3 regions of the Streptomyces sp. NPDC001750 genome follow, and region 1 is predicted to be linked to each of the others. Evidence: riboswitches for the same ligand, from Rfam matches in the RefSeq annotation. Region 1 holds a riboswitch; each other region holds the start of a gene.
What was found. A riboswitch is a leader RNA that binds a small molecule or an ion and turns the genes downstream of it on or off. The one in region 1 is predicted to bind cobalamin.
Positions count from the first base shown of each region.

Region 1 (7,755 bases):
CCGACCCGTCGGGCTCGTGGTCGCAGGTCCGTCGGCTCACGGTGGCGGGCCCCTCAGCTCGCGGCCGCGTGCTCGTCGGCCGTGGTCCCGATCCTGGCGGTCCTGCTGACCCACTGGGAGAGGGTGAGCTGCGTGGTCCCGGCCGAGTGTGCCCGAACGCGTCGGCAGGGTGCGCCCCGGCGCTGTCCGGCCCCGCCACCGGTGCCCGCCCCCTGGTCGCGGACGGCGCGGTCGGCCAGCGCGTCGCGGAGGAGCAGCAGGTGTGCGGGCGGGGCGCGGAAGTCGTCCTTGGCCCGGTGCGTGAGGGGGGGCGCCGGGTGGCCGTGGCCGCCGGACGTGTCGGGCGCGGGAACCTTGGGGGCGGGCGCCTCGGCCGGTCGTTCGTCGATCGTGCTGCGCTTCTTGGTGGCAGTGAACATGGGAGGGGGTCCTTCCTGTGCTGCGGTGCCGGTCGCGCGGCCGTCATGGCAGTGGTCCGGGCGCGGGAATCGCGCATGGGGGTCGTGGTGGAGGGGGGCCTGATCACCGGGCGCGAACGACGGTTCCGGGAGACGCCTCCCGGTGGCCGTGCGTCCAGCGGACGGTGTCGGAGGCGCGCCCGTGTCGCTGTGGGTCCGCAGGTCGGATACCCCGGAACCGAGGAGTGACACTCCGTACGCGGTGCGCCGCCCGGACGGGCGGACGCGATCGGTGGCGTCCGGCGACGGGGCCGCCCGACCGGTCGGGACGGGCTGGGCGCCCATCGGGGTCGCCTCGATCGCCGGGCCGGTGGAGCGGCCGACGGGAGCGGATCCCGTGCCGGTGAAGCGGCGTACGGCAGTGGATGCCGGGCCGGTGACACCGGTCGCTTCATCCGCCTCGTACCGTTCGGCCGGGCCGTGGGCTTCGATCATGGCGACACCTCCGTTCGCCATCCCACTGTCGCCCGGAGGAGGCCCCTCGCGCGTCGTCCCGCCGCAGCGATTCCGACTACCACGGCTGCGGTATCCGGTCTCCCCCGCCTACCACCGGCCGGAACGGCCCCGGCGGCAGGGCATCACGCCGGCGTCCGCGCCCGGGTCCACGACCTCGCCCGCGCCCGGCCCCCGCCCACTCCCGGAAATGCGACTACGACTGCATGGACGGCTGCGAAGGCCCCGATTCCGTCGTGGGACTCACCAGACCGCACTGGTACGCGATGACGACGAGCTGGGCCCGGTCCCGGGCCGCCAGCTTGGTCATGGCCCGGTTGACATGAGTCTTGGCGGTCAGCGGACTGACGAACAGGTGCGCCGCGATCTCGTCGTTCGACAGCCCCAGTGCCACCAGCCCCACGACGTCGCGTTCCCGGCGCGTCAGGCACTCCAGCCGCTCGTGCACGCCCGCCGGGCACGGATCCGGCTGGGCGAGGAAGCGCCCGATCAGCGCACGCGTCGCCGACGGGGACAGCAGGGCCTCGCCCGCGGCGATCGTACGGACGGCGTCGAGCAGTTCCTCGGGCCGGGCGCCCTTGCCGAGAAAGCCGCTCGCACCTGCGCGCAGCGCCTCGGCCACGTGCTCGTCGTCCTCGAAGGTGGTGAGGATGAGCACCTTCACCTCGGTGAGGTCGTCGGACTCGCTGATGAGCCGAGTGGCTTCGAGACCGTCCATCTCCGGCATGCGGATGTCCATCAGGACCACGTCGGGGCTCTGCGCACGGGTCAGGTCCAGCGCCTCCTGCCCGTTGGACGCCTCCCCCACCGTCTCCATGTCGTCCGTGGAGTCGAACAGCATCCTGAACGTGCCCCGCAGCAGGGCCTGGTCATCGACAAGCAGCACGCGGATCGTCATGCCCGTCCCTTCTCTGTGGTTCGCCCATGACCGCGCCGGGGCGCAACGGCAGCTCGGCCGTCACGGTGAAGCCGCCCTCCGGACGGGCGCCCGCGTACAGCCGCCCACCCACCGTGGAGGCGCGCTCGCGCATCCCGATGAGCCCGTGTCCCGTCCCCGGACGGGTCGGGTCCGCTCCGGTCAGGCCGTCGTTCTCGACGGTGATCGTCAGCCGCTCGGGGCGGTAGTGCAGGAACAGCCGGGCGTGGTCGGCCCCCGCGTGTTTGTGCACGTTGGTCAGGGCCTCCTGCACGATGCGGTACGCGGCCAGGTCGACCGCCGGAGCGAGCGGTTCGGCGACGCCGTGCCAGCTGTGGCTCACGTTCAGTCCGGCCCGCTCGAACGATGCCAGGAGCGCCGGTACGCGGGCCAGGCCGGGCATCGGGTCGCGGGGCGTCACCGGGTCGCCGGACTGCCGCAGCAGCCCCACGGTCACGCGCAGTTCGTCGAGTGCGGAGCGGCTGGTGTCCCGGATGTCCTCCAGTGCGGCCAGGATCTTCTCGGGCCGCCGTTCCACGAGGTGGACCGCCACGCCCGCCTGGGCGTTGATGAGGGCGATGTGGTGAGCGACGATGTCGTGCAGTTCGCGCGCGATCCGCACCCGCTCGGCCGCCACCCGCTGCTGCGCCTCCTGTTCGCGCGTGCGCTCCGCGTGTTCCGCCCGTTCCTCCACCGCGGCCACATAGGCGCGGCGCGAGCGCACCCCGTCACCGATGGCAGCGGGCAGCACCGTCCACGCCAGCATCGCCGCGTTGTCGGGGGCCAGCCAGGATCGCGGATCCCACAGCACGGCGACGCCCACCAGAATGGCGACCGACGACACCGCCGCGAGCAAGGTCACTCGCCGGTCGGTGCGCGCGGCGACCGTGTAGACCGACACCAGGACGGGGCTGATGACCAGCGGACTCTCGCGGAATCCCAGCACCTGGAAGGCCACCCCGCAGCCGACCGCCACGGCCAGTACACCGACCGGGTGACGGCGCCGCCACACCAGCGCGGAACAACCGGTGCCCGCCAGCACCACCGCCTGCCAGCGCAAGGAGAACTCGCGCTCGTGCGGCACGATCGAGGCGGCCACGACGGACAGGACGAACAGCACGACCAGGACCAGTGCGTCCATCACACCGAACCCGGACCGTTCCCCCCTTCTCCGACCACTGCTCACCGCCATGGCACCACCGTAGGGTCGACGACCGCATCGGGCATCGTCACGCGGGACGGCCCCGCGGCCTCCGGCATCCGTTCCCCGCCCCCGGCCGCCGTCCCCGGAATCCGGTGTCCGCCCACGCCCGAGGCCTCCGAAGCGCGGTTGCCGCCCGTACGCCGAACCGCCGCCGGCGCCCCGGCCGAGGCGCCGGCCCCGTCGTCACGATCGCCCGGCCGGACGGCCCGACGACTCCATTCGGCCGACGCCCGACCGGCATGGCGACGGACGGCCGACATGACGACGGACGGCGGCGGTCCCGAGCGTCCGACCGCCCGTCACGCCCCCGCGCCGACCACTCCCCCGCGGGCCGTCGGTCCCTCCCGCACCGCTTCTTGTCGGTTCAGACGCCCTTCGCCGGCGCGACCCGTCCCGCCCCGGGCGACAGTTCGGCCGTCAGCCAGCGGAAGACCTGGGGCACCTGGCGCTTCCACAGGCCGATGGTGTGCGGCCCGGTCACCCGGGCCACCACCACCCGTGTCGGGGGTGCCGCCGCGCGCCGCAGCGCGAGGCCGTCGCGGTAGCCGTCGTCGCGTCCGCCCGAGAGATACAGCGCGACGCGCGGAGGGGTGGTCGCATGGCGCAGGATCCACAGCGGGTTGTTGGCCCGCCGCAGCTCCGGGGCGCGGGCCGTGAGCGAGACCCGTTCGGCGGCCGGGTCGTTGTAGCCGGACAGGCCCACCGCGGCCCGGTACCGGTCGGGGTGGGCGAGTGCCAGCTTCACGGCACAGTGCGCCCCGGCCGAGTAGCCGGCCACCGCCCACCCCTTCGCGCCGCCCCGTGCGCGGAAGGTGTCGATCACCATCTGCCGGACGTCCACGCTGAGCCATGACTCGGCGTCCACGACGCCCGGCACATTGGCGCATCCGGTGTCCTGACCGGCCAGCAGATTGGTGCGCGGTTCGACGAGAATGAACGGGGCGATCTCGCCGCTCCGCATCCCGGCCTCCAGCTGCGCCTGGACCCGCAGGCTGCTGAACCACGCCTTCGCCGAACCGGGGAAGCCGCCGAGGAGTTCGACCACGGGGAACCTCTGGTGCCGGAAGGCCGGCTGGTCGTACTGCGGCGGCAGCCATACGTACACCTCGCCGCGCACCCCCGACACCCGGCCGCGCAGTTGGGTGACGCGGACGTTGCGCCCCATCCGGGCGTCGTGCACCGGGTCGAACTCCTGGACGACCTTCGGCTCGTTCGCCAGGTCCTTGTGACTTCCGAGTCCGTCGCGTCCGAGGTCCGGGGCCGCGACGACATGGTGTCCGGTGCCGAGCAGATCGGCCCAGCTGTCGTACAGGCCGTTGGTGTTGTTGACCACCACGAAGACACTCAGCACGGCCGCCCCCTGCGCGAGGACGACCATCGCGAGGCGGCTCGCGCCTCGTACCACGGCGGGACCCCGTACCCGCCCCCACAGCAACAGAGGAAGCAGCACGCTGACCATGACCAGCGCGATCGTGGCCAGGAAGAAGGGTGTCCCCGTCAGGCTCATCACGCCAGTGAGGATGTCGCACACAGCACGATGGTTTACCCTCTTTTCCACCTTTTTACGTCGACCGCGAGACACCAGGAACCTCGTGTTGACGCCGGTCACTCCCGTGCCTTCGGTGACCGGCCCCCGCACCTTCGATGCCGGTCGCCCTCGGCCTCCCGCATCGCGCCCCCCGGCCGCGCCGGGAAGGGGCGGGGACGGCCGGGAGACGGGCCCGGGTTCCTCGGCGTGCGATCACTCACATGGGCGCCCTTTGTGCGCCGACGTCGGACAACCGTAATATCGGCAGGTCATCGCCGCGACGGGAGACAGGAAGCCGGTGCGAATCCGGCACGGTCCCGCCACTGTGACCGGGGAGTGCAACCCTTCGACATGCCACTGCGCGCCGCGCGGGAAGGCGGGGGGAACGTCGATCCGGGAGTCAGGACACTGGCCTGTCGCGGGCCCGTTTTGAGGAGCGCGGACTCCCCAGGAGGCTCTACGTGTATTTCGGCATACCCCGCCGCCGCCCCTGCTCTCCCTCTGCCCGCAGCCTGCGCGCCCCGCGCGTCGTCGCCGGGGTCATGGCCCTGGCCACCGTCCTGTCGGCCGCCGGTTGCGGCACCGCCGGCTCACCCCGGAAACCGGAGGCCGGTGCGTCGTCGGTCGAGGGCTTCCCGGTCACCGTGGACAACTGCGGTGTGAGAACGACGTACGACAAACCGCCCTCGCGCGTGGTCACCATCCATCAGCACCCCGCCGAACTGCTGCTCGCCCTGGGACTGAAGGACCGCATGGTCGGTACCGCCTTCCCGGACTCGGCCGTCCTGCCCGAGCTGCGGAAGGACTTCGCGGCCGTACCCGAACTGGCGAAGCGGGAGCCGTCCTTCGAAACCGTCCTGGACGCGGAGCCGGACTTCGTCTACGGCGGCTACGGCAGCGCGTTCGCCGAGAACGAGGGCCGGTCGCGCAAGGCGTTCGCCGAGGCGGGCATCGACACCTACCTCAACCGCGAGTACTGCGGCAAGAAGCGGGTGACGATGCGGGACACCTACGACGAGATCACCACCATCGGCGACGTCTTCGGCGTCCCGGACCGCGCCTCCGCGCTGGTGGCCGATCTGAGGGGGCGCGTGGACAAGGCCGTCGCGGCCGTGGGGAAGAGGCCCGACGTGCCCGTCTTCGTCTACGACAGCGGCGAGAAGACCGCCTTCACCGCGGGTGGGAAGGGGCTCGGCAACGACCTGATCGGGCTGGCGGGCGGCCGGAACATCTTCGCGGACCTCGACGACGTCTTCGGGGACGTCTCCTGGGAACAGGTCGTGGCCCGCAAGCCCGAGGTCGTGATGATCTACGACTACGCGGGCTCCGGCAGCGTCGAGCAGAAGAAGCGGTTCCTGCTCTCGCAGCCCGCCCTCGCCGACGTCCCGGCCATCAGGAACAAGCGGTTCGTGGTCCTGCCGCTGACCGCGACCCTCGTCGGCATCCGGTCGGCGTACGCGGTCGACGGCCTGGCACGCGGCCTGCATCCCGAGAGCTTCCGGTGACGGGGGCGGGTACGGGAGCGCCCGTGAGGGCCGCCCCGCCCGACGGGACGACCGAGGGGGCGGCCGACGGAGCGGGGGCGTGGCTCCCGCGCCGCGGCGGCCGGTCGCGGCGCGTGCCCCTCCCCCTCGTGCTGACCGTCCTCGCGCTGCTGCTGGTGGGCTCCGCCACCGCCGGCCTGGCCATCGGCTCGGTGCACGTGCCGCCCGGCCAGGTGTGGGGCATCGTGACGCACGCGCTGGGCGCCGACTGGCAGGAGCCGTCCTGGACCCGCGCCCGGGAGACGATCGTCCTCGACGTGCGGGCACCGCGGGTGCTGCTCGGTGCCGTGACCGGCGCCGGGCTGGCCGTGGTGGGCACCGCCATGCAGGCCCTCATCCGCAACCCGCTGGCCGAGCCGTACCTGCTGGGCGTGTCCTCCGGCGCGTCGCTGGGCGCGGTCACGGTGATCGTGCTCGGCATGGGCGCGCTCGGGCCCGTCTCGCTGCCGGCCGCCGCGTTCGCCGGCGCCCTGGGCGCGCTGCTGGTGGTGTACGCGACCGCGCGCACCGGCGGACGCATCACCTCGGTGCGGCTCGTGCTGTCCGGTGTGGCGACGGCGTCGGTGCTCACCGCGGTGACGAACCTGCTGCTGCTCACCACCGGCCGGGGCCACGAGGCCCGTGCCGTCCTCGCCTGGACCCTCGGCGGCCTCGGCGGCGTCGGCTGGGACACGCTCTGGCTGCCGGGTGCCGCCCTGCTGCTCGGCATCGCCGTCCTGCTGGTACAGGCACGGCACCTGAACCTGCTGCTGGCCGGCGAGGAGTCCGCGGGCACGATGGGACTCGACGTGGCCCGGTTCCGGGTCCGCATGTTCGTCCTGCTGTCCCTCGTCACCGGGGTCCTGGTCGCGGCGACCGGGCCGATCGGTTTCGTCGGGCTGATGCTGCCGCACACCGTGCGGCTCGTCGTCGGCGGCGACCACCGTCGCGTGCTGCCGACGGCCGCCCTCGGCGGAGCCGTCTTCCTGATCTGGGCCGACATCGCCGCCCGCACGGTCGCGGCGCCGTTGGAACTTCCCGTCGGGGTGCTCACGGCGCTGTGCGGAGGCCCCTTCTTCCTCTGGCTCATGCGCCGTGACGCCCGGCGGAACGGCGAACGGGGAGCGGCATGAGCGACCCGGTCGAACGCGCCGTCGACGGCGGCGCCCTGTCCGTCGACGGGGTCACCCTGTCCGCCGGTGCGCACCGCCTGGTCCGGGACGTCTCCCTGACCGCCCGCCCCGGCGAGGTCGTGGGGCTGGTCGGCCCCAATGGCAGCGGCAAGTCCAGTCTGCTGCGCGCCGTCTACCGCGTGCTGCGACCCGACACCGGACACGTACGGGTCGACGGGACCGATGTCTGGCGCCTGCCCGTGCGCACACTGGCCCGTACCCTGGCCGCGGTGGTCCAGGAGCCCGTCGCCGACTTCGACCTGACGGTCCGTGAGGTGGTCGCCATGGGGCGTACTCCGCACAAGGGCCTGTTCGACGGCGACACCGCACAGGACGCCCGGCTGATCGCGTCCGCCCTCGCGTCCGTGGACGCGGCCTCGCTCGCCGACCGTTCCTTCGACCGGCTCTCCGGCGGCGAGCGCCAACGTGTGCTCATCGCCCGCGCCCTCGTCCAACAGCCCTCGCTGCTCGTCCTCGACGAACCCACCAACCATCTGGACA
Region 1 is NZ_JBIAUE010000008.1:284,023-291,777, reverse strand. It holds gene ACFYY6_RS16135 (hypothetical protein) at 54-419, opposite strand; gene ACFYY6_RS16130 (response regulator transcription factor) at 1,108-1,809, opposite strand; gene ACFYY6_RS16125 (sensor histidine kinase) at 1,781-3,019, opposite strand; gene ACFYY6_RS16120 (alpha/beta hydrolase) at 3,396-4,538, opposite strand; cobalamin riboswitch at 4,809-4,991, shown strand; gene ACFYY6_RS16115 (ABC transporter substrate-binding protein) at 5,102-6,064, shown strand; gene ACFYY6_RS16110 (iron ABC transporter permease) at 6,178-7,215, shown strand; gene ACFYY6_RS16105 (ABC transporter ATP-binding protein) at 7,212-7,755, shown strand, end outside.

Region 2 (7,755 bases), on a different contig from region 1:
GCCCGCCGGGACGAAGCCGCCGCGCAGCGCCCGCAGGATGTGACCGATCTCGTCCGTCGTCCGGGCCAGCCGGGGCACGACCTCCTCGCACGCGAAGCCCAGCACGGCGACGGCGTCCGGGAGTTCGTGGCCCAGCACCTCCCGCACCAGCCCCGCCGCGCCCGCCACGTCCCAGCCGCGCTCCTCCATGGCCTCCGCGAGGCGGCGGCACAGCTTCTCCAGCAGATCGATCGCGTCCGCGCCGGTGCGCGCCGGACCGTCGACCAGCTCGGTCAGCTCCGCCGGCACCTTCACAGGGGCGCCCGGCTCGGCCAGCAACTCCCGTTCGCTCAGCCCGAAGTGGGCCGCGATCGAGGCCCGCAGACCCGGCAGCGCGTTCGCTGTGCCGCCCCACACCTGGGACGCGCGCAGCACCGCCAGCACCAGGTTGACCCGCGCCTCGCCCACCGGGCCGCCGCCCAGGACGTGCAGGCCGTCGCGGATCTGCACGTCCTTGATCTCGCACAGGTAGCCGTCGATGTGCATGACGAACTCGTCGAACGCGTCGTCGTCCGGCTGCTCGTCGACATGCAGGTCGTGGTGGAGCTCGGCGGCCTTCACCAGCGTCCAGATCTGCGCCCGCACCGCCGGGGCCTTCGCCGGGTCCAGATCGCTGACCAGCGCGTACTCGTCGAGCAGCTGTTCCAGCTTGGCCAGGTCGCCGTAGGTGTCGGCACGCGCCATCGGCGGCACCAGATGGTCCACCACCGTGGCGTGCCCGCGCCGCTTGGCCTGGGTGCCCTCACCGGGGTCGTTGACGATGAACGGGTAGACCAGCGGGAGTTCGCCCAGCACCGCGTCCGGTCCGCAGCCCGCGGACAGGCCCAGGCCCTTGCCCGGCAGCCACTCCATCGTGCCGTGCTTGCCCATGTGCACGACGGCGTCCGCGCCGAACGAGTTCTCCAGCCAGCGGTACGTCGCCATGTAGTGGTGCGACGGCGGCATGTCCGGGTCGTGGTAGATCGCGATCGGGTTCTCCCCGAAACCGCGCGGCGGCTGGATCAGCACCACCACGTTCCCGAACCGGAGCGAGGCCAGGACGATCTCGTCGCCGTCCACGTACAGCGAGCCCGGCGGTTCCCCCCAGTGCTCCAGCATCGCATCCCGCAACTCCGGGTCCAGCGTGGCGAACCAGGCCCGGTAGTCGGCCAGCGGCACCCGCGCGGGGGCGGCCGCGAGCTGCTCCTCGGTCAGCCACTCCACGTCGTGGCCACCGGCCTGGATGAGACGGTGGATCAGCTCGTCGCCGTTGTCCGGATATCCGTCGACCGTGTATCCGGCGCCGCGCAGCGCGTCCAGGACCCGCACCGCCGACGCGGGCGTGTCCAGACCGACCGCGTTGCCGACCCGGGAGTGCTTGGTCGGATAGGCGGTGAAGACCACCGCGATCCGCTTCTCGGCATTCGGCTTGTGCCGCAGCGCGGCGTGCCGCACCGCGATCCCCGCGACCCGCGCGGCCCGCTCCGGATCGGCCCGGTACACCGGCACGTCGTCCGGGCCCTGCTCCTTGAAGGAGAACGGCACGGTGATCAGCCGGCCGTCGAACTCGGGGATCGCCACCTGCATCGCCGCGTCCATCGGGGACAGCGCGGCGTCCGACGCCTCCCACGCGGCACGCGCCGAGGTCAGGCACAGGCCCTGGAGCACCGGGATGTCCAGCTCCGCCAGCGCGCCGATGTCCCACGCCTCCTCGTCGCCCCCGGCCGACGCGTCCGACGCGCGGGTACCGCCCGCCGCCAGGACCGTGGCGACCAGCACGTCCGCCCGGCCCAGCAGCTCGTACAGACCGGCGTCCGCGCCGCGCAGCGAACCGCAGTACACCGGCAGGGCGTTGGCGCCGCGCGCCTCGACGGCCTCGCACAGCACGTCCACGAACGAGGTGTTCCCGGACAGTTCGTGCGCCCGGTAGAACAGCACCCCGACGGTCGGGCGGCCCTCGACGAACTCCCGGTCGCCGCGCACGCCCCACTCCGGCATCCGCTGCGGCTCGGCGAAGCCGTGACCGGTCAGCAGCACCGTGTCGGAGAGGAAACGGGTCAGCTCCACCAGGTTCCCCGGACCGCCCTCCACCAGATAGCGCAGCGCCTCGGCGACGACCCCGGCGGGTACGGACGACTCGGCCATCAGCTCCGCGTCCGGCACGGTCTCGCCGCCCAGCAGCACGGTCGGGATGCCGGACGCCCGCAGCACGGCCAGGCCGTCCTCCCAGGCGCGCTTGCCGCCGAGCAGCCGGACGACGGCGACGGAGGCGCCCTCGATCAGCGCGGGCAGTTCCTCGTGGACGTCGACACGGGTGGGGTTGCCGATCCGGTAGGGCGCGCCGGAGGCGCGGGCGGCGAGCAGGTCCGTGTCGGCGGTCGACAGCAACAGCACGGTGCTCGTGGGGGCGTTCATACGCGTGCTCCAGGTGCTCCGGGGGCGATGAAGGGAAGTCCGGACGGCGCGCCCGACTCGATGAGCCGGAGCAGCGCGCCGGTGTCGGCGTGTTCTTCGATCAGGTCGCCGAGGCGGTCGAGCTGTTCCTCGCGCAGCTCGGCGAAACGGGTGTCGGGGGCGGGGACGAAACGTCGGCCCGCGGCGCGCGCCACCTCGGTCAGGAAACGGCGGCGGAACGCGTCGCTCTCCAACGAGCCGTGCCAGTGGGTGCCCCACACGGCTCCGGCCCGGCAGCCGTCCAGGGCGCGGCCCCGGCCGTTGGTGAAGAACGGCTCGCCGCCGCGCACGTCGGCGACGCCGTGGTGGATCTCGTAGCCCTCGACCGGCGCGCCGAGCGCCTCCCCGACGGGCCGGGCCAGGGTCTTCTCGCGGTCGAACCGGACGCGCAGCGGCAGCAGTCCGAGCCCGTCGACGTGCCCGGCCCGCGATTCGACCTCGTCCTCGATGTGCTCGCCGAGGACCTGGTAGCCGCCGCAGACGCCGAGGATCGGCAGGCCCTCGGCGGCACGCCGGGCCAGGGCGTCGGCGAGCCCGCGCTCGCGCAGCCAGGCCAGTGCCCCGACCGTGCCCCGGGTGCCGGGCACGACGACGAGGTCGGCGTCGGCCAGCTCCTCGGCGCGGTCCACGAAGCGGACGACGACGCCCGGTTCGGCGGCCAGCGCGTCCACGTCGGTGAAGTTCGACATCAGGGGCACGGCGCACACCGCGACCCGCAGCACGTCCTCGCCGTGCGGCGGCGCGATCACCGACTCGCGCACGGCGCCGCGCAGCGAGACCCGGAGCCCGTCCTCCTCGTCGATGCCGAGGCCGTGCGCGAAGGGCAGCACCCCGTACGTCGGGCGGCCGGTGATCTCGCGCAGCATCTCCAGGCCCGGCTCCAGCAGCGACACGTCGCCGCGGAACTTGTTCACGAGATAGCCCGCGACCAGTGCCTGGTCCTCGGCGGAGAGCAGCGCCGTCGTACCGAAGAACGACGCGAAGACACCGCCCCTGTCGATGTCGCCGACCACCACCACCGGGAAGCGCGCCGCCCGGGCGATGCCCATGTTCACGATGTCCGTGCGCCGCAGATTGATCTCGGCCGGGCTGCCGGCCCCCTCGCAGATCACCGCGTCGTACGTGCTCCGCAGCCGCTCCAGGCAGTCCACGACCGTGCCGAGCAGGGCCTCCTGCCGTCCGCCGTGGTAGCCGCGCGCGCTCATCTCGCCCACCGGCCTGCCCATCAGGACGACCTGGCTGGAGCGGTCCCCGCCGGGCTTGAGCAGTACCGGGTTCATCAGCGCGGACGGCTCCACCCGGGCGGCCGCGGCCTGCATGGCCTGGGCACGGCCGATCTCGGCGCCCTCCCGGGTGACGTAGGAGTTCAGCGACATGTTCTGCGCCTTGAAGGGCGCCACCTTCACTCCCCGGCGCGCGAGCCAGCGGCAGATGCCCGCCGTGACGACGCTCTTGCCCGCGTCCGAAGTGGTCCCGGCGACCAGGAGTCCGCCGCTCATGTCCGTCTCCGTCCTGCGCCCGGGCGTCCCGCGGTCAGGAGCCGCGCGGCCCCCGCGGCGCCGTTCATGCCCGCGGGCCGGGCGCCCGTGATCCGTCCCCGTCCCGTGCCCCGTACGTCCGCGAGCCGTCGCGCGGCGAGACCCGCGCCCAGCCGCGCGGCCACGCACACGCCGAGGGCCAGCACGCCCACCCGGCGCGAGAGCCGCACCGCGCGTTCGATGTCCGCGGTCTCCACCGCCCGGCCCGTCTCCCCGTTCAGTACCGGGCGGTGCTCCACCCGGCCCCCGTACGCCAGCGTTCCGCCCAGGCGCACGCCCAGCGCGCCCGCGAACGACGCCTCCACCGGGCCCGCGTTGGGGCTCGGGTGCTGCGCCGCGTCGGCCCGCCAGGCCCGTACCGCCTCGCGCGGCCGTCCGCCCGCGACCACGGCGAGCACGGCGGTCAGCCGGGCGCCGGGCCATCCCGCGAGGTCGTCGAGGCGGGCCGAGGCCCAGCCGTAGCGCCGGTGGCGGGGCGACTTGTGGCCGACCATCGCGTCCAGGGTGTTGACCGCGCGGAAGCCGACGAGGCCGGGCACACCGGCCAGCGCCCCCCACACCAGGGCGCCCACCACGGCGTCCGAGGTGTTCTCGGCCACGGACTCCACCACGGCGCGGGCGATCTGCGGCCCGTCCAGGGAGTGCGGGTCGCGCCCGCACAGATGCGGCAGGCGTTCCCGGGCCACCGCGACGTCCCCGGCGGCCAGGGCGCCGCCGACGGCCCGTGCCTCCCGCCCCAGCGAGGTGCCGCCGACCACGGACCAGGTGACGGCCGCGGCCAGCGCGACGGAGGCGGCGGGGTGACGGCGTACGGCACGGGTGAGCAGCGCCGCACCGCCCACGGCGCCTCCGGCGCAGACGAGGGTGTGCAGCGCGCCCCACCCGCGGTGGTCGCGCCACAGACGGCGTTCGACGCCCGCCGCGGCCCGCCCGAAGGCGGCGACCGGGTGCCCCCTGCGGGGGTCACCGAGCAGCAGATCGCCGATCAGACCGGCTGTGGCGCCGTACGCGAATACGCGATCGGCACGCATGGCTCAGTCGGCCGTCGCGCCTCGGAGGGCCTTCGTACGGGCGGCTCTCGGCGAGAGCGCCGGGGCAAGGGACGCACGGCTGCCAGGCATGGCGACTTGTCCTCACTCAGGGTCCGCGCCCTGGTTCGACGTGACCGGCGACCAGAGTCTCCTGGCTCCCGGATCCGCGATTCCCCCGGCCTTCCAGCCCGCTCGCGCGTGCCGTGACTTCCCGGTGTGGGGGACCGCTCCCCGGTGACAGTGGCGGGACCGCGCCGGATTCGCACCGGCTTCCTCTGCTGTCGCCGTAAATGGCTCCGGCAGTCCACCACGCTCTGCGAACGCCCGTCAACTTGCCGTTGACCTGCGGCGGGCAGTGTGCTGAGGCCCACATCGGGACGGGGACACGACGACGGGCCGGACGCGCGAGGTGCGTCCGGCCCGTCGGGGCTGCGAAAAGTGGGTGCGAGGGGAGGGTCTCAGGCGACGATCAGATAGATCCCGTACGCGACCGCCGCCGCGCACAGCGCGAAACAGACGTACGCGCCCGCACGCGCCAGCACCCGTGATCCGCCGGAGCCGCCCTGGGCCGCCGCCTCGGGCTGCTTGGCGAGACCGACGATGCCGAGGGTGAAGACGCCCACCAGCGCGACGGTGACGACGAGGGAGACACCGAAGACGGAGCCGAGGGCTGCCCAGTCGATTTTCATGCTGCTTCCTTAGACGGTCTGCGGACGGTCCGCGTGTTCGGTCGGGTGCCGGTCACGGCACCAGTGCTGTGGCCGGAAGGGTGTGCCGGGGAGCTCGCGGCGTCCGGTGCGGTGCGTCGCAAGGCGGAGGATGGCCGGGACGTACTCGGGTGATGCGACAACGCGGCGAGGTGCCGTGCCGGGCGTCGCGAGCCGGTGAACCTTTCCGGTCACGGCACTAGACGGCGGCGGGACGCGCCGGGTCCTGGGCGGTGGCGGCCGGGGCGGTGGCCGTGGGCGTGGCCGGGATGATGGTCATGAGGTCCTGCGCCGCGGCGGTGGCCGCCACGGTGGGCGGCGGGCTGACGGCGGCGATGGCCGTGGTGACGACGCCCGCGGGTTCGACGGCGCTCTCCGAGGGAGCGACATCCCCGTGGCCGACCGGCTTGCGGCGCGAGACCAGCCAGATCGAGCCGGAGCCCACGACCAGCAGCGCCGCGACCACGACGACGCCCCAGGTGCCCTGCTGGGTCAGGAACTCGGCGCCCGCGCCGACCAGGCCCGCGGCCGGCAGGGTCAGGCCCCACGCGACGAACATCCGGGTGGCGGTGGACCAGCGGACCACGCCGCCCTGGCGGCCGAGGCCCGCGCCCATCACGGCGCCGGAGCAGGACTGGGTGGTGGACAGGGAGAAGCCGAGGTGCGAGGAGGCGAGGATGACCGTGGCCGCGCTGGTCTGGGCGGCGAAGCCCTGCGGCGGCCTGAGGTCGGTGAGGCCGCTGCCCATGGTGCGGATGATGCGCCAGCCGCCCAGGTAGGTGCCGAGCGCGATGGCCGTACCGGCGGAAACGATGACCCAGACGGGCGGGTTGGCGCCGGGGTGCAGCACACCACCGGTGACCAGGGCCAGGGTGATGATGCCCATGGTCTTCTGCGCGTCGTTGGTGCCGTGGGCGAGGGAGACCAGCCCGGCCGAGGCGATCTGACCGGCGCGGTAGCCCTTGGCGGTGGCCTTCTGCTGGGCCTCGTCCCGGATCTTCCCGCCGATCCGGTACGTCAGCCGTGTGGCCAGCAGCGCGGCGAACCCGGCGACGATCGGGGCGGCGACCGCGGGGATCAGCACCTTGGTGACGATCGTGCCGCCGTTGACCGAGGACCAGCCGGCCGACATGACCGCGGCGCCGATCAGCCCGCCGAACAGGGCGTGCGAGGAACTGGACGGCAGCCCGACCAGCCAGGTCAGCAGATTCCACAGGATGGCGCCGACGAGTGCCGCGAAGATGACCTCCGTGCGCAGCCCGTCCTCATTGATGATCCCACCGGAGATCGTCTTGGCGACCTCCACGGACAGGAACGCGCCGACGAGGTTGAGAACGGCGGACATGGCCACCGCGGTCTTCGGTTTGAGTGCGCCGGTCGAGATGGTGGTGGCCATCGCGTTGGCGGTGTCATGGAAACCGTTCGTGAAATCGAACACTAGAGCTGTCACGATCACAATCGCGAGAAGCAGCGTGATGTGTTCCATTTACCCAGGCAATCGTTCGACGTCATTGGCAGGTTGACGGTAGGCAACTTTGGTGAACGGGAGATGAACTGAGCGGGGCTTCATGGTGTCCCCGAGGGACGCTTCGGAACGGTTCGCGGCCACCGTGTCCGCCGCCCCCGCCTCGTCGTCACTCTTCGTGGTTCCTTCGGTCGGTCGTGTGTACCTATGCCCGGCGGGCTGACAGGATCACGGTCATGAGTGATCAGCAACGGGACGCGAGCGATCAGCAACAAGGTGTGATCGAACAAACCTGGGCCGATCTCGTCACCACCGCCCGCAGGACGGCGGCGGACGGTCTGGTCGTCGGCACGTCGGGCAACGTGTCGGCCAGGGTCGGCGACACGATCCTGGTCACCCCGAGCGGCGTGCCCTACGACCGGCTCGGCCCGCAGGACGTGGTCGGCGTCGATCCGGAAGGAAATCAGGTCCTCGGCGTACTGACCCCCACCAGCGAACTCCCGCTCCACCTTGCGGTCTACCGGAACACCGACGCGGCCGCC
Region 2 is NZ_JBIAUE010000014.1:159,400-167,154, forward strand. It holds gene cobN (cobaltochelatase subunit CobN) at 1-2,433, opposite strand, end outside; gene ACFYY6_RS22230 (cobyric acid synthase) at 2,430-3,971, opposite strand; gene ACFYY6_RS22235 (cobalamin biosynthesis protein) at 3,968-5,041, opposite strand; cobalamin riboswitch at 5,186-5,318, opposite strand; gene ACFYY6_RS22240 (hypothetical protein) at 5,500-5,730, opposite strand; partial or broken gene ACFYY6_RS22245 (hypothetical protein) at 6,027-6,140, shown strand; partial or broken gene ACFYY6_RS22250 (anion permease) at 6,272-7,234, opposite strand; gene ACFYY6_RS22255 (class II aldolase/adducin family protein) at 7,450-7,755, shown strand, end outside.
Region 2: linked by a shared signal. The riboswitch ahead of ACFYY6_RS22235 (cobalamin biosynthesis protein) and the one ahead of ACFYY6_RS16115 (ABC transporter substrate-binding protein) in region 1 are both predicted to bind cobalamin.

Region 3 (7,755 bases), on a different contig from region 1:
TCCGGGCCGGGCCGTCCGTTCGCTCCACAGGGCCCGCGGGCGCGCGACGCCCGTCCGCCACCTTCGCCGCCCGTCCCTCGTGCCCGCTCGTCACCGCTCCTCCAGCACGTCACGCACCTGTGCCACGGTCAGCCACTCCTGCGGGGCGAGGATCTTCGCGGTCTGCGGGGCGAACGCCGGGGAGGAGACCACCACCTGCCGGGTCTCCCCGTCCGCGACGACCTCCCCGTCGGCGAGGATCACCACCCGGTGCGCGAGATCTGCGGCGAGTTCCACGTCGTGCGTCGCCAGGACGATCGCGTGCCCGTCGGCGGCGAGCCCCCGCAGCACCCCCGTCAGCCGGGCCTTCGCCGCGTAGTCCAGACCGCGGGTCGGCTCGTCCAGGAGCAGCAGCGGCGGACGCGCGGTGAGCACCACCGCCAGGGCGAGCGCGAGCCGCTGCCCCTCGGAGAGATCGCGGGGATGGGTGTCGTCCGGCACACCCGGCAGCAGCTTCGAGACCAGCTCCCGGCAACTGCCCGCGGCGGCGCCCGCGTCGGTGTCGGCGGCGGCGCACTCGGCGGCGACCGTGTCCGCGTACAGCAGATCGCGCGGTTCCTGCGGTACGAGCCCGACCCGGCGCACCATCTCGCGCGGCGACGTGCGGTGCGGGGGCCGGCCACCGACGAGGACGGTGCCCGCCGTGGGTTCGACCATGCCGACGAGCGCGCCGAGCAGGGTGGACTTGCCCGCGCCGTTGCGGCCCATCAGGGCGACGGTCTCGCCCGGGGCGACGGAGAGCGTGACCCGGCGCAGCGCCTCGACGCGCCCGCGCCGCACGCCGAGGTCCTCGACCCGGGCCGGGACGTCGACGGCGGGCCCGGGAACGGGGGCGGCCGTGTGCGTGCCGCGCCCCAGCAGCCGGGCCAGGGCGCCGCGTCGCGCGGGGGCGGGCACGGCGGGCAGCGGGGACACCAGGGTCCGGGCCGGGGCGGGCGCGGCGGGCGGTCGCCGGTCCGCGAGCCGTTCGCGCAGGCCGGTGGCCCGGCGCCGGGCGTCACGGACCGACAGCGGCAGCGGCTCCCACCCCGCCAGCCGGCCCAGCGCCACGACCGGCGGACGGACCGGGGAGACGGCCATGACATCGGCGGGGGCACCCATGACCGGAGCGGCGCCCGGCGACGGCAGCAGGACGACCTGGTCCGCGTACTGCACCACCCGTTCCAGCCGGTGCTCCGCCATCAGGACCGTGGTGCCCAGGTCGTGCACCAGCCGTTGCAGCACGGCCAGCACTTCCTCGGCCGCCGCCGGGTCGAGCGCGGACGTCGGCTCGTCGAGGACCAGGACCTTCGGATGCGGGGTGAGCACCGAACCGATCGCGACCCGCTGCTGCTGCCCTCCCGAGAGCGTGGCGATCGGCCGGTCCCGCAACCCCGCCAGACCCAGCAGGTCCAGGATCTCCTCGACCCGCCGCCGCATCACGTCCGGGGCGAGCCCCAGCGACTCCATCCCGTACGCCAGCTCGTCCTCGACCGTGTCGGTGACGAAGTGGGAGAGCGGGTCCTGGCCCACCGTGCCGACCACGTCGGCGAGTTCGCGCGGCTTGTGGGTACGGGTGTCGCGCCCCGCGACCGTGACCCGGCCGCTCAGCCTGCCACCGGTGAAGTGCGGCACGAGACCGGAGACGGCCCCCAGCAGCGTCGACTTGCCGACCCCGGACGGGCCGACCAGCAGCACCAGTTCGCCCTCGGGAACGGTCAGATCGACCCCGGACAGGGTGGGGCGCTCCGCCCCCTCGTACCGCACCGAAACCTGCTCGAACCGGATCACTGGTCCTCCTCGGGACTCGGCCGCGTCTTCGAACCGGCTCCCACCGGCGGCGGAACGGGGGCCACCAGCGCGGGCAGCAGCCCCACCAGCACCGCCGCCGCGGGCCACAACGGGAGCACCGGCGCGGTCAGCGGTACGACCCCCGGGTGCAGCGCCTCCGGGTCGACACCGCCCGCCCAGATCATCGCCACCGCCACCACGCCCCCCGAACCCGCCACCAGCCAGGCCCGCGCACCCCAGCGGTCGGGCCGGTAGCGGGTACGGACCGACCGGGCACTGCCCAGGCGCAGCCCGGCCGCCGCCGCGACGAGCCCGGCGATCAGCAGCGGCAGCCCGTACACCGCGCCCTGCGCGGACAGCAGCCCGTACGTGCCCGCGCACACCCCGAGCAGCCCGCCGAGCGTGAGCGCGTTCGTGGCGCGCCGGACGGCGGGCGGGACCTCGGCGGTACGCCCGTAGCCGCGCGCGTCCATCGACGCGGCCACCGCGACCGACCGCTCCAACGCGCCCTCCAGGACCGGCAGTCCGATCTGGAGGACCGCCGCGACACCGCCGGTCGGGCGACCCCGCAGCCGTCGCGCGGTGCGCAGCCGCGCCACGTCGGCGACCATGTTCGGCGCGAACGTCATCGCGACGACGACGGCGACCCCCGCCTCGTACAGCGCGCCCGGCAGCGACTTCAGCAGCCGGGCCGGGTTCGCGAGCGAGTTGGCCGCGCCGACACAGATCAGCAGGGCGGCCAGCTTCGCCCCGTCGTACAGCGAGAAGACCAGCTGCTCGGCGGTGACCCGGCCACCGATCCGGACGCCCTGCGCCCAGTCGGGCAGCGGCACCTCGGGGAGCGTGAACAGCGGATGCGTACCGGGGACCGGTGAGCCGAGGAGGACGGAGAAGACCAGCCGCACGCCGACGACGAACAGTCCGATCCTGATGAACGCCCCGTACGAACGGGCCCAGGGCGCGTCCGTACGGCGCGCGGCGACCACATAGCCCGCGACCCCGACGAGGAGCCCGAGCAACAGCGGGTTGGTGGTGCGGGAAGCGGCGGTGGCGAGGCCCAGCGCCCACAGCCACCACGCCCCGGCGGGCAGGGCGTTGCTGCGGTTCGCCTCGGGTGCGCGCAGCGCGCGCAGTGGCCGGTCGGCGGGGCGGGGGGCGCGAGTGGTACGGGCAGGGGTGACGCCGGTGGTGCGGGTGGGGCCGGTCGCCGGACGGCCGGTGGCAGGGCGGTCGGGTGCCCCGTCCCCGGTCGCCGGGCCGCTGGTGGGAGTGGTCATCCTCGGCGGCGGCGGGCCTGCACGACCGCGGCCGAGCCGAGGGCGAGAACGGCGCCGGCCCCGACGAGCATCCCGGCGGACGGTCCGCCGCCGTCGGAACCGTCGGCGGACGCGGCGGACGTGGCGGAGGCGGACGCATCAGGCTTCTTGTGCCCGTCGCCCGACACCTGCTCGCCGCAGCCGGAGGCCGGGTAGCCGGAGATGGCGCACAGCAGCGCGTTGCCGTCGTAACGCAACGGCTTGGCCACCGCGGCGAGCGCCTCGGCGGTGCTCGCGTCCGGAGCGACCACGGCACACGCGGTCCGGAGCGCGGGCGGGGTCCGCCCGTCCGGAGCGTCCGCCGCGGTGCCCGGGTCGATGACGAGCGCGACCCGCTTGGACCCCTTCTCGGCAGGGGTGTCCGCGCAGATCTTCGCGAAGCCGGGGGCGTGGCGCGGCCGGGCCGCGTTCTGGGAGTCCTCGCTCACCGCGAACCGGAAGCCCTGCACGGCACCGTCGTCCGGCCGGACCAGGGCGGGGCCCTGGGTGGCGTACGCCCAGCCCTGGCCCGAGCCCTCCCAGAACGACCAGTACCGGTAGCCGGCCGCCCGGGCCTCGCCCGCGCCCAGCACGGCCAGCAGCACCGCACTCAGCACCGTCAGCACCGCGGCGGCGGCCCCTCCCGTCCGCCTCACAGCTGCTGGTTCTTCCGGCGGCCGCTGATCAGGAAGCCGACGCCCGCACCGACGACGAGGCCGATGCCGACGAACCACCACACGCCGCCGATCACGTCGTCGCCGCTGTGGACCCGGTCCTTCTCCGTGGCCTCGTACCCGGTGTCGGCGGACGGATCCGGGGTCGTGATCGCCGCGGGCTTGGGACCGGTCGCGTTCAGCTTGTCGACCAGGTTCACGCCACCGAAGTCCCGGGCGTCGTTCCCCGTCGCGTGCGCGGCCAGGACCAGTTGCGCGTAGGCGGCGGGGCCGTTCTGCTCGGCCCAGGCACCGGAGTTCTTCTTCAGCCAGGCCACGGCCTCGGCCGCCTTGTCCTGGTGGCCCGAGGCGGACAGCGCGACGACCGCGTCCGCGGTGTTGCCGATGTCGGGCTGCGGGGCGGAGTCCTCGGCGCCCGGCATCGGGGCCAGGTCGAGGTGTCCCTTCGCGGCGAGGGCACCGGCGAGGTAGTGGGCGCCGTTCTGGGCGGCCTGTTCGGGGGTGAGGGCGGAACCGGAGGCCGCGGGGCGGCAGCTCGTCCCCTTGGCAGCGGCGTTGTTGCCGGTGGCCAGGGCCTTGCCCATGCTGCCGAGCACGGCGGCGGCGGTGGCGTCCGCGTTGGCCACGAGCTTCCCCGCCTTGTCCGGCTGGTACGCGAACGCGCCGCCGTCCTTCTCACCGCACGGGATGGAGAGCGCGAGCAGCGGGTCGTACGGGGACTTCCCGTCGGGCGTGACGATGTCCGCGAGCCGCTGGCCCTGCCGGGCGAGGGCGCCGATCACGAGGGAGGTGGAGTTGGCGTCGCTGGGCGCACCGGCCGCGTAGCCCCAGCCGCCGTCCTCGTTCTGCACGGACTTCAGCCAGCGGACCGAGTCGTTCACGGTCTCCCCGTGCCCGCCGACCTCGGCGAGGGCCTGCACGGCGATCGCGGTGGCGTTGGTGTCCAGCACCGTCTTCGCGTCGCACGGCTTGGAGGCGTCGGGCCGGTACGCGGCGTAGGCGCCGTTGGCGCACTGCTGGCCGATCAGCCAGTCCACGGACTTCGCGGCGGGCGTCACGCCTTCGACCCGCTGCGCGAGGAAGGCCAGCGACTGCCGCCAGACACCGTCGTAGGTGGGGTCCTTCGTGCCGTACAGCCCGGCGGGCAGGGCGACGGACGGCGTGGGCGACGGGGACGGCGCCGCGACCGCGACCGGGGCAGCCGCGCAGAGCACGGCGGCCGTGGTCGCGGCGAGCATTGCCGCGCTGCGGCGTACGGTCATGGCGGGCGGGGCCTCTCCTGTGCGGGAAACCGAACCGGGCACAGGCACGCTCGCGCACCAGGCTCCGACTCCGTATACCTCGACGGTGCCGACCACCGGGGTTCCGGTGGTCCGAGCCGGTCACAACCGCGTCCAGGGCATTCCGACTCACCGCCCACGGGACGGCTCACGGCTGCGTGGTCAGTGCCGGATTCGCACCGGCTTCCCCCTGTACGGGCATGATGACGACCCATTCACTCTACCGGGCGTACCGGAAGGGCCCCGGGGCGGGCGTGCCGGGGCGGGACGGGGCGCCGCTCGGGCTCGTCCCGCCCCGGCACGCCACCCATGCCGCGACGTACGCCACCGTCCGTCGTGGTCGCGTCACTCACACCGCGATGTACGTGTACTCACACCGCGATGTATGTCACGGGGTCGCTCCCCGCCACGGCTTCCGCGCGGCCCAGCTTCACCAGCCGCCGCAGATGCGCCTCGGCCTCCGAGACCGCGATGTTGCGCGAACCGTGCGGGATCCGGTCCCACGGCCGGTTCCACTCCATGCGCTCGGCCAGCTCCCACGGGGTCAGCGGGGTGGACAGCAGCCCGAGGAGCCCCGTCAGCCGCTCCTCGTGGTGGTCGAGGAGCTCCCGCACGCGCCCGGCCGCGTCCGCGAACGCGTACTGGTGGGCGGGCAGTACCTCCGCCACCCCGAGCCGGCCCACGCGCTCCAGGGAACCGAGGTAGTCGCCCAGGGGGTCGGTGACCGCGTCTGCGTCCGGGTCCTCGTAGAGCCCGATGTGCGGGCTGATCCCGGGCAGCAGGTGATCCCCGGAGAACAGCCGCCCCCGGCCGGGCAGACCGGCCGGATGCTTCTCCTCCAGATGCAGGCAGACATGACCGGGGGTGTGGCCGGGCGTCCAGACCGCCCGCAGCCGTCGCCCCGCCAGGTCCAGCAGCTCGCCGGGCACGATCTCCCGGTCCGGCAGCGCGGCCCGCGCCCCGGGCAGGGTGCGCATACGCCCCCGGTCCGCCGCCGCGGCCCGCAACGGCGCGAGGTGCGCCTCGGGCGCGCCGACCGCGGTGAGCTTGGCGACGAGGTAGTTCAGCCAGGTGCCCGGCTCCGACTCCCGGGTGCGGCGCACGATCTCGGCGTCCGCCGCGTGCATGGCGATCCAGGCCCCGGACGCCTCGCGCACCTGCCCGGAGAGGCCGTGGTGGTCGGGGTGGTGGTGGGTGATGACGATGCCGTGGATGTCCGCGACGGCCACGCCGAGGGCGGTCAGCCCGGCGGTGAGCGTGTCCCACGCCTCCGGATCGTCCCACCCGGTGTCGACCAGGACCGGCCCGCGACCGGTGTCGAGGACGTGTACGAGGGTGTGGCCGAGCGGGTTGTCCGGGATGGGCACCTCGATGCTGTGCACGCCCCCGCCGAGATCGGTCACCTGCGTCATGGGCTCCCCTTCCCCACTGCCCGGTCCGCTCACCGGACGTACGGCTGCGCGGTGCGCGCCGCCCGCAGGCAGCTGCCCAGGGGCCACTGACCACTGTAACGAGAACTTGTTCCAGTGGTAGCCCTGGTCGACTATTCGTCTCCCGGCCGCAGTTGACGCACAGGACTGGTAACAGGGCGCCTGGGGAAAGGGCCGCTCGACCCCGACGGCCTCGTACCCCACCTCGCGTAGAGGCTAGTGCCGCATCAGGCAACGTTCGCCCCGTCGCGACGCCCGGCACGCCCTCTCGCCGCACCGGCCGAAATCCCAAGTACATCCAGTACGAGGGCTTCCGGCCGGCACACCGAGAGCACGTACCGGACGACGCTCCTTGACGGGCAAACGTTGCCTGCCGCGGCACTAGGTGTATTGACCCGCAGCTTTGTTGGCGCGGCTGATGGGCGGGTGTCCGTCCAGTGCGATGTGGCAGCGGTGGTGGTTGTACGTTCTGCTCCGTGGGTGCGTGCATCGGGCCGGCCGGGCCCGCGGCGGGCGTGGGCGAGGACGAGGTGTATACCGCTTGTCGTACCCGGCCGTACGTACTGTGCCCGGCCGACAGCGGCGACGATAGCCGGAGACTCGTCCTGGTTGTCGGAGTGGGACAGGAGAGGAATGTCTCCCGGAAAGTATGAAGAAGCGGCCGATGCCGCAGAGCTTCGTGCGCGGCTGCGGCACGTGTACTGGATCGGCGGCGGGAGCGGCGCGGGGAAGTCGACCATCAGCCGCCGAGTCGCCGATCGCTGCGGTTGGCGGCTCTACGCCACCGACGACGTGATGCGGGACCACGCGCGACGGACCACGCCCCAGGAGGCCCCCTTCCTGCATGAGTTCATGGCCATGGACATGGACGAGCGGTGGGTGACCCGGTCTCCGGAGACCATGCTGGAGACGTTCCACTGGTTTCGTGGTGAGGGCTTCGGCTTGATCATCGAGGACCTTCTTCGCCTGCCGCGGGAACCGTGTGTCCTCGCGGAGGGCTTCCGGCTGCTGCCGCGCCTGGTGAAACCCCTGCTCACCGTTCCCGAGCAGGCCGTCTGGCTCCTTCCCACCCCTGAATTCCGCCGGGCCGCCTTCCGGAGCCGGGCCGTGCCGGGGGAGGGATTCGTGTGGGAGACCAGTGATCCGGTGAGGGCTGCCCGCAATCTCGCCGAACGGGACGACATGTTCACAAGACGCCTTCAGGAGGAGACCGGACGTCTCGGGCTGCGCTCCGTCCGGGTCGACACCACATCGACCGAGGATGCTC
Region 3 is NZ_JBIAUE010000004.1:386,838-394,592, reverse strand. It holds gene ACFYY6_RS09970 (ATP-binding cassette domain-containing protein) at 91-1,809, opposite strand; gene ACFYY6_RS09965 (energy-coupling factor transporter transmembrane protein EcfT) at 1,806-3,086, opposite strand; gene ACFYY6_RS09960 (SCO2322 family protein) at 3,083-3,760, opposite strand; gene ACFYY6_RS09955 (prenyltransferase/squalene oxidase repeat-containing protein) at 3,757-5,040, opposite strand; cobalamin riboswitch at 5,155-5,282, opposite strand; gene ACFYY6_RS09950 (MBL fold metallo-hydrolase) at 5,430-6,470, opposite strand; gene ACFYY6_RS09945 (hypothetical protein) at 7,122-7,755, shown strand, end outside.
Region 3: linked by a shared signal. The riboswitch ahead of ACFYY6_RS09955 (prenyltransferase/squalene oxidase repeat-containing protein) and the one ahead of ACFYY6_RS16115 (ABC transporter substrate-binding protein) in region 1 are both predicted to bind cobalamin.